2 regions of the Nonomuraea sp. NPDC052634 genome follow, and region 1 is predicted to be linked to the other one. Evidence: riboswitches for the same ligand, from Rfam matches in the RefSeq annotation. Region 1 holds a riboswitch; the other holds the start of a gene.
The links. A riboswitch is a leader RNA that binds a small molecule or an ion and turns the genes downstream of it on or off. The one in region 1 is predicted to bind thiamine pyrophosphate.

Region 1 (7,038 bases):
TCACGTCCTTTCCGTCGAGGAACTTCGCGGGCACCTGCGGCCCGCCGCTGCCGCGGCGCACGCCGAGCAGCTTGTGGTCCTTGAGGAGTTGCTTGGCCCGGCCGATCGGAAGCTCGAGGCGCTGGGCCACTTCGGGGAGGGTGAGCCACTCGTCGACGAGCTGCTCGGTCTCCCGGTCGATCTGTGCAACAGAAAGCGTCACGAAACCACAACTACCACATGGCGTGCTTGCTCAAACAACACAATCTCGTAGGGGCACTTGTGGATCTACCAGGCGTTCCGCGTCCAGTCGATGGCCCGCTTCGATGATGCGCCGGCCCTGTACGAGATCGCGCGGCCGGTCCACGGCGAGCACCGCGGCGAGCGTGTCGCCGTCGGTGAGCCAGACGGCCGACCACTTGCCCTCGGGCTCGCCCCGGTACACGAGGCGGTCGGCCTCGGTGTGGTGTCCGGCGTACTGGAGCATGTGGCCGAACTGCTCCGACCAGAAGTACGGCACCGGGTCGTAGACCGCCTCCTCCCCCATGAGCGTCGCGGCGGCGACGTCGGGGGCGTTGAGCGCGGTGTCCCAGTGCTCGACCCTGAGGCGGGTGCCCCAGCGGCGCGACCACCACGCGGCGCAGTCGCCCACCGCGACCACGCCGGGCAGCGAGGTGCGCAGGTGCTCGTCGGTGACGACGCCGTTGTGCAGGTCGATGTCGGCGTTGGCGAGCCACTCGACGGCCGGGCGCACGCCGATGCCGGTGACGACCACGTGGGACTCGACGAACTCGCCGCCCACCAGGCGGACGCCGCCCTCCTCGACCGACTCGACCATGGTGCCGAGCCGCAGGTCGATGCCCTCGTACCAGGGGATCGTGCGGCCACCGAGCTCCATGCCGACGGCGGCGGCGAGCGGCGTCTGCGCCGCCTCGATGACCGTGACCGCGCAGCCCGCGCGCCGGGCCGCGGTGGCGACCTCCGCGCCGATCCAGCCCGCGCCGATGACCGTGACCCGCGCTCCGGGTACGAGCATCACCCGCAGCTCGTGAGCGTCGTCGAGCGTGCGCAGGACGTGCTGCGGGCCGTCGCCGGGCAACCTGATCGGGTCGGCGCCGGTGGCGATGACCAGGCCGTCGTAGGGCAGCTCGCCCTCGGTGGTCTCCACGACGCCCGCGCGCAGCGACGTGGCCGCGACGCCCGGCCGGAAGTCGATCTGGAGCGCGTCGAGGTCGGTGTCGATGAAGCTGGTGTCGGCGTCGCCCTTCAGCACCGCCTTCGACAGCGGCGGGCGATCGTAGGGGCGATGGCGCTCCTGGCCCAGCAGCGTGATGCGGCCGTCGAAGCCGCGCCCGCGCAGGGCCTCCACCGTACGCACACCCGCGAGACCCGCTCCCGCCACCACGACATGGTTCACGCTCATGACCATAACGGCGACCATAAGGGGCCGGTGCGTGCGCCCCGTACCGAGGTCGTAGGCTGTGGGCGGTAAGACGCGCGGGAGTCCGGCCGTGACCGGGCTGAGAGGAAGGCTGTGACGGGCCTTCGACCGCAAGACACCTGATCCGGATCATGCCGGCGAAGGGAGCGCATGATGGACGTGATCGTGGGCGGCGGGGTCGTCGGGCTGTCCGTGGCCTGGCGGCTCGCGTGCGAGGGACGGCCGGTCACCGTGGTCGATCCCGCGCCCGCCACCGGGGCCTCCCACGCGGCCGCCGGGATGCTGGCGCCGGTGAGCGAGGTCACCTACACCGAGGCGCCGCTGCTGCGGCTGGGCATGGCGGCGCTGAGCCGCTGGCCCGCCTTCGCCGCCGAGCTGGCCGAGGACGCCGGACTCCCCGCCGGCGAGGTCTCCGCCGCCGGTGCCTTGGCCCGCGGCCCCCGTTCGGGGCTTGGCGCGGGCGGGCTGGATCTGCGGGCCGAGGGGACGCTGGACGTCGCGTTCGGCTCCGACGACATGGCGATGCTGGACGAGCTGGCCGCGTTCATGGAGAAGCTGGACCTGCCGGTCGAACGGCTGACCGGGCGCGAGTGCCGCCGCCTGGAGCCGATGCTGGCCCCCTCCGTGCGCGGCGGGCTGCTCGCGCCCGGCGACGCCTGGGTGAACCCGCGGCGGGTGACGGCGGCGCTGCTGACCGCCCTGGAGCGGCGCGGCGTTCCGCTGGTGCGGGCGCGCGTCAGCGAGCTGGTCCGTACGAACGGCGCCGTCACGGGCGTACGCCTGTCGAAGCCCACCGGCGCACCGGCGACCGGCCTGCGTCTCGGGGCTCACCACGTCGGCGGACCGCCTGCCGCGCCGTACCCCGCCGATGCCGGCGAACGGGCCGCCGGTGACGGTGCCGAGCGGGCCTTTGACGTCGCCGGGGCCGGTGAGGCGGACGGTGCGTGGGCGGACGGGGACGTGCTGGCGGCCGACCGGGTGGTGCTGGCGGCCGGGGCGTGGAGCGGTGAGCTGGCCGACGTGCCGGTGCGTCCGGTCAAGGGCCAGATCATGCGCCTGCGCTCGCCGCAGCCGCTGCTCACCCACTGCGTACGCGGCACCGTCCACGGCTCGCCGGTCTACCTCGTCCCCCGGGGCGACGGCGAGCTGGTGGTGGGGGCCACGCAGGAGGAGCTGGGCTTCGACACGACGGTGACCGCGGGCGGCCTGTACGAGCTGCTGCGCGACGCCAGGGAGCTGGTGCCCGGCGTCACCGAGATGGAGGTCGCCGACGTGGTGGCGGGCCTGCGGCCGGGCACCCCCGACAACCTTCCGGTGATCGGCCCGGCGAGGACCCCGGGGCTGACGTACGCGACCGGGCACCACCGCGGCGGGGTGCTGATGGCCCCGCTGACGGCGGCCATCCTGATGGGCGAGGAGAGCGAGCTGGCGACCCTGTGCTCGCCAGGGAGGTTTCAGGAAATTTCATGATTGTCACCATTAACGGGTCTGAGCGCGAGGTGGCCGACGGCACCACCGTGGCGGAGGCCGTACGGACGCTGACGACGGCCGCCACCGGCGTGGCCGTGGCCGTGAACGACGAGGTGGTCACCCGCAGCGCCTGGGAGACGACGGCGCTCAGCGACCGTGACCGCGTGGAGGTGCTGACGGCGGTGCAAGGTGGATGAGCTGATCATCGCCGGTGAGAAGTTCTCCTCCCGGCTCATCATGGGCACCGGTGGCGCGCCCTCGCTGGAGGTGCTGGACCAGGCGCTGGCCGCGTCCGGCACCGAGCTGACCACGGTGGCGATGCGCCGGCTCGACCCGTCGGCGCGCGGCTCCGTGCTGGACGTGCTGCGCAAGCGCGACATCAAGGTGCTGCCCAACACGGCGGGGTGCTTCACGGCGGGCGACGCCGTGCTGACGGCCCGGCTGGCCAGAGAGGCCCTGGGCACCAACTGGGTCAAGCTGGAGGTCATCGCCGACGAGCGCACGCTGCTGCCCGATCCGATCGAGACGTTCGACGCGGCGGAGCGGCTGGTGGCCGACGGGTTCGTGGTGCTGCCGTACATCGGGGACGACCCGGCGCTGGCGCGGCGCCTCGAGCAGGCCGGCTGCGCGGCCGTCATGCCGCTGGGCGCGCCCATCGGCTCCGGGCTCGGCATCCGCAACCCGCACAACATCGAGCTGATCGTCGAGGCCGCGTCCGTGCCGGTGATCCTCGACGCGGGCATCGGCACGGCCAGCGACGCCGCGCTGGCGATGGAGCTGGGCTGTGACGCCGTGCTGCTGGCCACGGCCGTGACGCGGGCGCAGCGGCCCGACCTGATGGCCGCGGCGATGAAGCAGGCGGTGATCGCCGGGCGGCTCGCGGCCCAGGCGGGCCGCATCCCGCGCCGCCGCTACGCCGAGGCGTCCTCCCCCATGACGCCGTAGCCCGCTTCCATAAGACGGCCCGCGTGAGCCTTCCAGGGGGCCGCTCGCGCGTGCCTCCTGGGAGGCCGCCCGCGCGAGCGGCCCGTTTCGTGCGCCCCGGCGACACGCCGGGGCCACATCGGCATCCCCGCGGCGGTGCGGACGGGAACGTCTCCGCATCGGTTTCGGGCGGCAAGGCCATCCCGGTGGCAAATCGCCCGTAAACTCAGCGGGGTGGACACGACGACTGCGGACCCCCTGGTCGGGCGGCTCCTCGATGGGCGTTACCGCATCGAGGGCCGGATCGCCCGGGGCGGTATGGCGACCGTCTATCTCGCGCTGGACGTCCGGCTCGACCGGACCGTCGCGCTGAAGGTCATGCATCGCTCGCTCGCCGAGGACCCTGCGTTCGTCAGGAGGTTCATCGGCGAGGCGAAGTCGGTCGCCAGCCTGTCACACCCCAACGTGGTGGCCGTCTTCGATCAGGGCACCGACAACGACGTCGTCTACCTGTCGATGGAGTACGTCCCCGGCCGCACGCTGCGCGACATCCTGCGCGAACGCGGCCGCCTGCCGGCCCGCGAGGCGCTGGAGATCCTCATCCCGGTGCTGGCCGCCCTGGGCGCGGCCCATCAGGCCGGCATGGTGCACCGCGACGTCAAGCCGGAGAACGTCCTGATGACCGACGACGGCCGGGTCAAGGTCGTCGACTTCGGTCTGGCCAGGGCGATCGAGGCGACCAACCAGACCCGCACCGGCATGCTGATCGGCACGATCGGCTACATGGCGCCCGAGCAGGTGCTGACCGGCGCCGCCGACGTGCGCAGCGACGTCTACGCCGCCGGCATCATGCTGTTCGAGCTGGTGACCGGGCAGCAGCCGTACTCCGGTGACACCCCGATGTCGGTGGCCTACCGGCACGTCCACGACACCGTTCCCCCGCCGTCGTCGATCTGCCCCGACGTCCCGCATCTGATCGACCGGCTGGTGGCGAGCGCGACGGCCCGCGAGCCGGACGACCGGCCGGCCGACGCGACCGCGATGCTGGTGGCGGCGGTCGAGGCGCACCGCGTGCTGCCGCAGACGTCGATCCCGCCGGGCACGGCCTCGCTGCCGGGCATGGCGGCGTTCCACTCGCAGCAGACGGCGGCGCTCACGGCCATCCAGCCGGACACCCCGGCCCCGTCGGGTCGGCAGGCGCACTCCGTCCACTCGGCTCCGTCGGTGCCGCACGCGGCGCCGGCCCACACGCTGATCCAGCCGCGGATGGAGGTGGCCCAGCCCGAGCCGCGGCGCCGGTTCCGTCCGAGCTGGTTCCTGGCCGGCCTGGCCGCGGTGATGGTGATCGCGGTGGGCCTGACCGGCTGGTACTTCTCGCTGCCCGAGCAGGTCAAGGTGCCCGACGTCGTGGGCAAGGACCTGGCGCTGGCCGAGAAGGACCTGGCGAACGCCGGGCTGAAGGCGCGCAAGGGCGAGAGCCAGTACGACGAGAAGGTGGCCGAGGGCCTGGTGCTGAGCAGCGACCCGGCGGCGAACACCGAGCTGGAGAAGGGCACGACGGTCACGCTGACGCTCTCGCTCGGCCCCGAGCGCATCGTGGTGCCCAACGTGACCGGCATGAGCGGCAACGACGCCCGGGCCGCCATCGCCAAGGCCGGGCTGACCGTCGGCACCGTCAAGCGCCAGCCCAACCAGCAGGTCGAGCGTGACAAGGTGATCCGCACTTCGCCACAGGTGGGCGAGCGGGTCAGGAAGAGCGCGAAGGTCAACATCTTCGTCAGCGCCGGGCTGACCATGCCCGACGTGTCCGGCATGCCGAAGGACGAGGCGGCCCAGTTCCTCGGCTCGCAGGGCTTCCAGGTGCAGGTCAACGAGGTCGACGACGACGCCGAGCCGTGCACGGTCATCGCCCAGTCGCCGAAGGCCAAGGCCGAGGTGGACAGGGGCGCGCCCGCGATGATCACGGTGGCGCGCTGCCAGACGCCGTTCTTGGACTGGTTCAGGAACGGCGACAACGAGGCCCGCGACGACCAGCAGTTCGCCATGGTGCCCGGGGTGATCGGCAAGAACGTCAACGACGCCAAGTCCGAGCTGGAGGCGCTGGGCTTCCGCGTACGCGTGCAGCGGCTGGCCAACGCCCCTGTGGTGCAGTTCCAGCGGCCGCTGCCCAACAGCGAGCGCCCGCCGGGCAGCACGGTCATCCTCTGGCACTGACTCCGGCACTGACTCCGGCACTGACTCCGGCACCGGCTCCGGCACTGACTCCGGCACCGGCTCCGGCGCTGACGCGGCCCCGGCCGGCCCTAGGAGCGCGGCCGGGGTGCCGGTGAGTCAGGCCAGGTGGCCGTGCAGCCGTACGCGGGCCAGCCCTCCGTCCGGGTGGATGTCCACGCGCACGTGCGTGACCGGCGTGTCGCCGTCGAGGCGGAAGCGGTGCGGCGTGTCGGGCTGCAGCGGCGTCTTGGGCAGCAACTCCACCTCGCGGTCGCCGTCGATGCCGGTGAGCGAGACCGCCGCGGGCGCGTTGTACAGCAGGTTCGTGGTGTCGATCTCGGCGAGCCTGATGACGCCGCGCCCGGCGAGCCGGATGACGAGCCAGTCGTTGCCGCCGCCGCGCCGCCGCGCGGTCTCCCAGCCTTCGGCCTGGTGGCGGGCCAGGCCGGGCGCGATGACGTTGTTGGGCGATGAGTAGAACTCGTCGGAGCAGGCGGTGACCAGCCCGCCGTTGGCGAGTGCGGCGAGGTCGAAGCCGAGCCCGTCGTAGACGGACAGGTCGGGACGCGCCTCGCCGTGCACGCGCAGCCTGGCCACGCCGCCGTCGGGGTGGATGTTGAGCCGTACGTGGGTGTAGCGGGTGTCGTCGGCGACGGGGAAGAAGTGCTCGCGGTCGCCCCTGAGCTGCGACAGCGGCACGATCTCGGTCCAGGACGCGTCGAGCACCTCGCCGGGCGACGGGTGGCCGGGCACGGATGCGGCCTCGACGGAGGCGTGCGGCGGGTAGTTGCCCTTGAACCAGGCCGTGTCGATCACCACGCCGCGGATCACGCCGGGCATGCCGAGGCGTACCAGCGCCCAGTCGTGGCCGGGCTCGCGGCGGCGGCGGGTCTCCCAGCCGTCGTACACCTGGCCCTTGTTGCCGAACGTCTCCGGTTGGAAGCCGGGGCGGCCCGGCTTGATCAGGCTCTCCTTCTCGGCGAACGACTCGTCGCTCGCGGCCACGACCG
Region 2 (7,038 bases), on a different contig from region 1:
GCCAGGCGTTCGGCCAGGGCCTCTTCGGGCACGTGGGACATGGGCTGCTCGACGGGGGCGGGCAGGTTGGCGGATTCGGCCGCGACCAGGCGCTGCAACGTCGCGTACTCGGCCGAGTCGAGCATGTCGGTCGCTATCCGCATGGCGAACGTGACCAGGGCGTCCTCCAGGTCGGAGTGCCGGGTGACGTCGATGAGGGTGTCGTCGAGCGTCTCCTTGATGGCGGTGATCAGCGACTGGCCGATCGCCTCGACGACCGCGCGCAGCAAGGTCCGCTTGTCGCCGAAGTAGTCGTAGACCGTGCGCGTGGACACGCCTGCCTTGGCGGCGATCGCGCCGATGCTGGAACGGTCGAAGCCGTCGGTGAGGAACAGCTCCCTGGCCGCCGAGAGGATGGCGGCCCGCTTGTGCGGCGAGCCCTCACGCAGGGTCTTCGTGGTCTGCATGGAACCGATCGTAGCGGAATTACACTGACCATTGTAGTGTTAACTACACTGCACGTTGTAGTGCAGTGAGCGCCGCGGACCCGCGGATCGGGCTTCGTCCACGGGGCCGTCACCGCCCAACCCCTGCTCGCCACGACCAACAGAAAGGGAAGATCAGTCATGACAGCGAAGCGCGAGATCCTGGTCTCCGGCGGCGGCATCTCCGGCCCGGCGGTGGCGTACTGGCTCAACCGGTACGGCTTCTCCGTCACCGTCGTGGAGCGGGCCGGCGGGCTGCGCGGCGGCGGCTATCCGATCGACGTGCGCGGCACCGCGCTCGAAGCGGTCCGACGCATGGGGATCGAGCCCCGGCTGCGCGAGGTGAACGTGGACATGCGCCGCTTCACGTTCCTCGGCGCCGAGGGGGACGAGGTCGCCGTGCTCAACCCGCGCCTCATCGACGGCGGCGTGGAGGGCCGGGACCTGGAGGTGCGCCGGGGCGACCTGGCCGACGCCCTGTTCGCGGCCACCGGCGGCGAGGTGCGGTTCGTGTTCAACGACTCCATCAAGACCATGACCGAGACGAAGGACGGGGTGGAGGTCACCTTCGCAAGCGGTGCGCGGCACACGTACTGGGTGGTGATCGGCGCGGACGGGCTGCACTCGCGCACCCGGGAGGCGCTGTTCGGCCCGGAGGAGCAGTTCCACCACTACCTCGGCTACGTTTTCGCCGGCTTCACCATGCCGAACGTCCTCGGGCTCTCCCACGAGGCGGTGCTGTGGAGCACGCCCGGCAGGGCCGCGGTCCTCTACGCGCCCGGCGACGAGAGCGAGGAGGTGCACGGGTTCCTCAACTTCGCGCGCAAGGACCCGCCGTTCCACGCCTTCCGCAACCCCGAGGCGCAGCGGGACCTGGTGGCCGAGACCTTCGCCGACGCGGGATGGAAGGTGCAGGACCTGGTGGCCGCCATGCGCGAGGCGGACGACCTGTTCTTCGACACGGTCAGCCAGATCCGCATGCCGCGCTGGTGGAAGGGGCGGGTGGCGCTGGTCGGCGACGCGGCGTACGCGCCGTCGTTCCTGACCGGGCAGGGCACCAGCCTCGCGCTCGTCGGGGCGTACATGCTGGCCGGGTCGCTGGCCGCGTACCCGGACCCCGAGGCCGCCTTCGCCGCGTACGAGCGGGAGACCCGCGAATTCGTCACCCTGAACCAGGCGTTCGTGGACGACGGCGGCAGCCACATCTTCCCGGCGACCGCCGAGGACATGGAGCGGCGCGACGCCATGCTGCGCGAGCTGGTGGAGGCGCCCGCCGCGCAGGAACGTCCCGCGCACTCGGCGCTCATCCTGCCCGACTTCACGCCCGGCGCGCACCTGCTCGACGGCGCCGCGGGAAGCTGAGCCGCACCGAAGGGAACGGCGGGAGGCCCGCGGCCGTTGATCCCTTACGTACGCCGCCCGACGAAGGAAGGTTCACACCAGGTGCGCGGTTCGGTTTTCGGCAACCTCGACCCCCGGCAGCTCCCTCCCGGGTTCGCGCTGGAGAACGCCAAGATGCTGCGCGTCCAGCTACCCGACGACGTGCTGGCCAAGCAGGGCTCGATGGTCGCCTTCCAAGGCGAGATGGACTTCGACTACGAAGGCGGCGGGCTCGGCAAGCTGCTCAAGAAGGCCGTCACGGGCGAGGGCGCCTCGCTGATGCGCGTACGCGGCCAGGGCCTGCTCTACCTCGCCGACAACGCCGACGACATCCACCTGTTCTACCTGGAGAACGAGGGCATCACGGTCAACGGCCGCAACCTGCTCGCCTTCCAGCCGCAGCTGTCGTGGGACATCAAGCGGGTGCAGGGCGCGGGGGTGGCGGCCGGCGGGCTGTTCAACACCACGGTCACCGGCACGGGGTGGGTGGCGGTGACCACCCACGGCACGCCGGTGCTGCTCGACGCGTCGCGCATGCCGACGTACGCCGACGGGCAGTCGGCGGTGTGCTGGAGCACCTCGCTGCAGGTCGGCATCAACCGGACGGTGAAGATGGGCGCGCTGATCGGCCGGGGGAGCGGTGAGGCCATGCAGCTCGCGTTCAGGGGGCAGGGGTTCGTGCTGGTGCAGGCCAGCGAGGGGCCGCCGGTGGTGAAGGCGTCCGCCTAGCTCGAACAGGCGGGCGTGGGGGCGGTGTTGGCGCCCTCGTACGAGCCGAGGAAGCCGAACGTCGTGGACGCCCCCGGCGCGAGCGAGCCGTTCCACGCCGCGTTCCGCACGGTCACCGACGAGCCGTCCGCGCTCAGCGTGCCGCCCCAGAGCTGGGTGAGGTGCTGGCCATCGGCGTACGTCCAGGTCACCGTCCAGCCGGTCATCGGCTCGGCGCCGGTGTTGGTGACGGTGACCTCGCCCTGGAAGCCGCCCTGCCACTGACCTGTCGTCTTGTACGTGGCCGTGCAGTCACCGTCGGGCACGGTGGGCGTGTCGGTGGGGGTCGGGGTGCCGGACAGCGCCTCGACCAGGGCCGGATACCACTTGTCGGCCATCTTCTGGTCGCCGGCGGCGTTCGGGTGCACCCCGTCGTAGGTGTCGGTGGCGGTGTCGAAGCCCGTCCACTGGTCGACCACGGTGATCGGCGACTGGTCGGTGGTCGTCGCGGCGGCCCAGGCGGGGATGGCGTCGTTGAGCGCCACGGCGCGCTGGGCGCAGTCGGGGCAGGTGGCCGGGTTCATCGGAATGATCTTGGCGACGAGGATCCGCATGTTGGGGTTGCTCGCCCGCATCTGGTTCACCAGCGTGGTGAACGCGCTGATGATCGTCGCGGGCGGGATGTTGCTCCACACGTCGTTGGTGCCGAAGTGCATGAGCACGATGTCGGGGCGCGTGGCCGAGAGCCAGCCGGGCAGCAGGTTCTGGTTCGCCACGTTGGTGGCGAGGTAGCCGCCGTGTCCCTCGTTGTCGCCGTCGTGCTCGACCCCGCAGCCCTGCGGCGGCAGCGTGCCGACGAAGTCGATGTTGGTGTGGCCGGTGCTCAGCAGCCGGTTCCACAGCAGGGCGCGCCAGCAGCCGGGGGAGCCGGTGATCGAGTCGCCGAGCGGCATGATCCGTACGGCCGCGGCGTCGGCCGGCGTCGTCGCGAACAGCACGGCCGCGATCACGGCCACCATCCCGGCCAGCACGGCACCGATCTTGCGCATGGTCCGCTCTCCCGTCGTCAACCTGCGCGCAGATCGTAAATTTCGCCTATGGGTGCGGAAAAGGGAATGATCGGCTCACCCGGGGCGACCTGGGGAGACGCATGTAACTTTCACGTTTGCGTGCGCGGGCCGGGCCCGCTCGGGGCGGGGGCCGCGCGGGGTAAGGCGTCAGACCGGTGCTCCGGGCTGCGACGCCGTGTCGGGGGCGCGGACCACCGCGAGCGGGCAGGGCGCATGGTGCAGCATGGCCTGGCTGATCGACCCGAGCAGCATGCCCGCGAGCTGCCCCCGCCCGCGCGAGCCCACCACCAGCAGCTCGGCGCCGGCCGCCGCCTCCTTCAGCACCTCGACAGGATGCCCGTGCACCACCTCGGCGGTCACCTCCACGCCGGGATGTTCGGCGCGCAACGGGACGAGCGCGCTCTGCAACGCCAGCAGGTGACCCTGTTCGCTGTCGTCGTCGGCGGGTTCGAAGCCGCCCGGCTGGGGCCAGGCCCACGCCTGCACGACCCGCAGCGGCGCCCCGCGCAGCTCGGCCTCGGCGAAGGCGAACTCCAGCGCCTTGCCCGCGCGGGCGGACAGGTCGGTGCCCACCACCACCTCGCCGGGCGTGGCGGCGCGGTCGCGGATGAGGACGACGTTCGTCTCGGCGTGCGCGACGACCCCGTACGCGACGGAGCCCACGAGCAGCCCGCGCACGCCGCCGAGGCCGCGGCTGCCGACGACCAGCAGCTCGGCTTCGGCGGACGCCTTGACCAGCGCCGCGCGGGGATCGCCGGGGAGCAGGACGGTCTCCACGCGGACCTGGGGCCGCTCGCGCAGCGCGCGGTCCTTGGCGGAGGTCAGCACGGACTGCGCGTTCTCGCGCATCCACCGCGCGACCTCGGCGTACCGGACGGAGGTGCCCTCCTCGCACACCCACGCGGGCACGACGTGGGCGACGGTCAGCGGCACCTGGCGCAGCGCGGCCTCGGCGGCGGCCCAGCCGGCCGCCTCAAGGCCGGGGCGGGAGCCGTCCACACCAACGATGATCACGCTCGGCTCCTCAGGGCTGGACGTAGCATTCCACCTCGGCGCGCCGGAACGACAGCCCCTTGGCTTCGGAGTCGCGGACGCAGGCCCGCTCGGCGGCGCTGAGCTTGAGCGTGCCGCAGACGGTCACGCCGGCGTAGGTGCGGCAGTCGAGGGTGGGGTCGGTACGGCCGACGCGGTAAAGCTCTCTGACGTTCGCGCGGCACTTGGCCTTGCCGGTATCGGAGTAGCGGCACTGGGCCATCAGGATGTCGTACTGCTCCTGGCTGACCTCGTGCTGTTGCATGCCGTCCCCGGCGGCGGCGGTGGCGCCGGATGCGGCCATCACGACGAGTAGTCCTGCGACAGCGGCGATTCTCATCATGTTTCCCCTGATGGGGTCCGTACCGCTGAGAAGTGCCCCCAAACCTTTTCGGGTGGGTTTGGGACCTTGGCGGGGGTGGGTACGATCAGCGCCGTCCGAACGCGGGAGCCCGGTGGAGACCGGGCTGAGAGGACGGCTGCGAGCCGCCGACCGCCAGAACCTGCTCCGGGTAATGCCGGCGAAGGGAGTTTGCGCGATGAGCGACGCGCGCTTTTCCAAGATCTACTGCGGTGAACTCCGGGTCCCGATGCGCCAGGTGCGCCTGTCGAACGACAAGACGGTCACCCTGTACGACACCTCGGGCCCGTACACCGACCCCTCCTACGAGCCCGATTTGCGCCGGGGCCTGCCGCGCCGCCGGGCGGAGTGGATCGAGGAGCGGCGGGCGGCCGGCCATCCGGTCACCCAGGTCGCCTGCGCCCGCCGGGGCCTGGTGACCAAGGAGATGGAGTTCGTGGCGGTACGCGAGGGCGTCTCGCCGGAGTTCGTCCGCGAGGAGGTGGCCGCGGGCCGGGCCATCATCCCCGCGAACGTCAACCACCCCGAGTCCGAACCCATGATCATCGGGCGTAACTTCCTCGTGAAGATCAACGCCAACATCGGCAACTCGGCGGTCACCTCCTCCATCGAGGAGGAGGTGGAGAAGATGACGTGGGCCACCCTCTGGGGCGCCGACACGATCATGGACCTGTCCACCGGCGCGGACATCCACGAGACCCGCGAGTGGATCCTGCGCAACTCCCCGGTCCCGGTCGGCACCGTGCCGATCTACCAGGCGCTGGAGAAGGTCAAGGGCCGCCCTGAGGAGCTGTCGTGGGAGGTCTTCCGCGACACCCTGATCGAGCAGTGCGAGCAGGGCGTGGACTACGTGACCGTGCACGCGGGCGTGCGGCTCGCGCACGTGCCGCTCACCGTGGGCCGCAAGACCGGCATCGTCTCGCGCGGGGGCTCGATCATGGCCGCCTGGTGCCTGGCGCACCACCGCGAGAGCTTCCTGTACGAGAACTTCGCCGAGATGTGCGAGATCCTGGCCCGCTACGACGTGTCGTTCTCGCTCGGCGACGGCCTGCGGCCCGGCTCGATCGCCGACGCCAACGACGAGGCCCAGTTCGCCGAGCTGCGCACGCTGGGCGAGCTGACCAAGATCGCGCGCGAGCACGACGTCCAGGTGATGATCGAGGGCCCGGGCCACGTGCCCATGCACAAGATCAAGGAGAACGTCGACCTCCAGCGCGAGCTGTGCGACGACGCGCCGTTCTACACGCTCGGCCCGCTCGTCACCGACATCGCGCCCGGCTACGACCACATCACCTCGGGCATCGGCGCCGCCATGATCGGCTGGTACGGCACGGCCATGCTCTGTTACGTCACCCCCAAGGAGCACCTCGGCCTGCCGGACAAGGACGACGTGAAGACCGGCGTCATCACGTACAAGATCGCCGCCCATGCCGCCGACCTGGCCAAGGGCCATCCGAAGGCGCAGGAGTGGGACGACGCGCTGTCGGACGCGCGCTTCGAGTTCCGCTGGGAGGACCAGTTCGACCTGTCGCTCGACCCCGACACGGCCCGCTCGTTCCACGACGAGACGCTGCCCGCCGCCCCCGCCAAGACCGCGCACTTCTGCTCGATGTGCGGGCCGAAGTTCTGCTCGATGCGGATCAGCCACGACATCAGGCAGGCCGGTTACGCGGCGAAGGCGGCCGAGTTCCGCCGCCTCGGAGGCACGATCTACGTGGAGTGACACATTGTCCAATTGTCCAGAGGCTGTCCAAAACCGCAGGTCTGGACAAAGTTCGCGGGATATCCGGCCCATTCGATGGCACGGTGAGGAGCGAGCCCGGCAGCGGGGTGCCGCCGGGCGTTCCTCACACCACCGGAAAAAGGGGGATTTCCTGTGTCCATCACTGCTCGTATGGCCGGCCTGCGCAAGCGCGCGGCGGTCGTCGCCGCCGCGTCCGCCGTCGCCGTGGGGCTCGGCGCCGGGCTCGGCGCCACGCCGGCCTCGGCGGGCGTCCACCGGGGGGTGGCCGGGTGCTTCGCC

Region 2: another riboswitch for thiamine pyrophosphate. It lies ahead of thiC (phosphomethylpyrimidine synthase ThiC); the one in region 1 lies ahead of AB0K67_RS08575 (FAD-dependent oxidoreductase).

What each region holds. Positions count from the first base shown of each region.
Region 1 covers NZ_JBFATY010000001.1:1,909,634-1,916,671, forward strand. Annotated here, with positions in the region: gene AB0K67_RS08565 (Rv2175c family DNA-binding protein) at 1-202, opposite strand, end outside; gene AB0K67_RS08570 (FAD-dependent oxidoreductase) at 233-1,402, opposite strand; TPP riboswitch at 1,467-1,583, shown strand; gene AB0K67_RS08575 (FAD-dependent oxidoreductase) at 1,571-2,890, shown strand; gene thiS (sulfur carrier protein ThiS) at 2,887-3,087, shown strand; gene AB0K67_RS08585 (thiazole synthase) at 3,128-3,835, shown strand; gene pknB (Stk1 family PASTA domain-containing Ser/Thr kinase) at 4,049-6,028, shown strand; gene alc (allantoicase) at 6,146-7,038, opposite strand, start outside.
Region 2 covers NZ_JBFATY010000003.1:383,756-390,793, forward strand. Annotated here, with positions in the region: gene AB0K67_RS17695 (TetR/AcrR family transcriptional regulator) at 1-446, opposite strand, end outside; gene AB0K67_RS17700 (FAD-dependent monooxygenase) at 606-1,826, shown strand; gene AB0K67_RS17705 (AIM24 family protein) at 1,908-2,573, shown strand; gene AB0K67_RS17710 (cellulose binding domain-containing protein) at 2,570-3,601, opposite strand; gene AB0K67_RS17715 (universal stress protein) at 3,770-4,636, opposite strand; gene AB0K67_RS17720 (hypothetical protein) at 4,647-4,958, opposite strand; TPP riboswitch at 5,089-5,201, shown strand; gene thiC (phosphomethylpyrimidine synthase ThiC) at 5,194-6,738, shown strand; gene AB0K67_RS17730 (hypothetical protein) at 6,892-7,038, shown strand, end outside.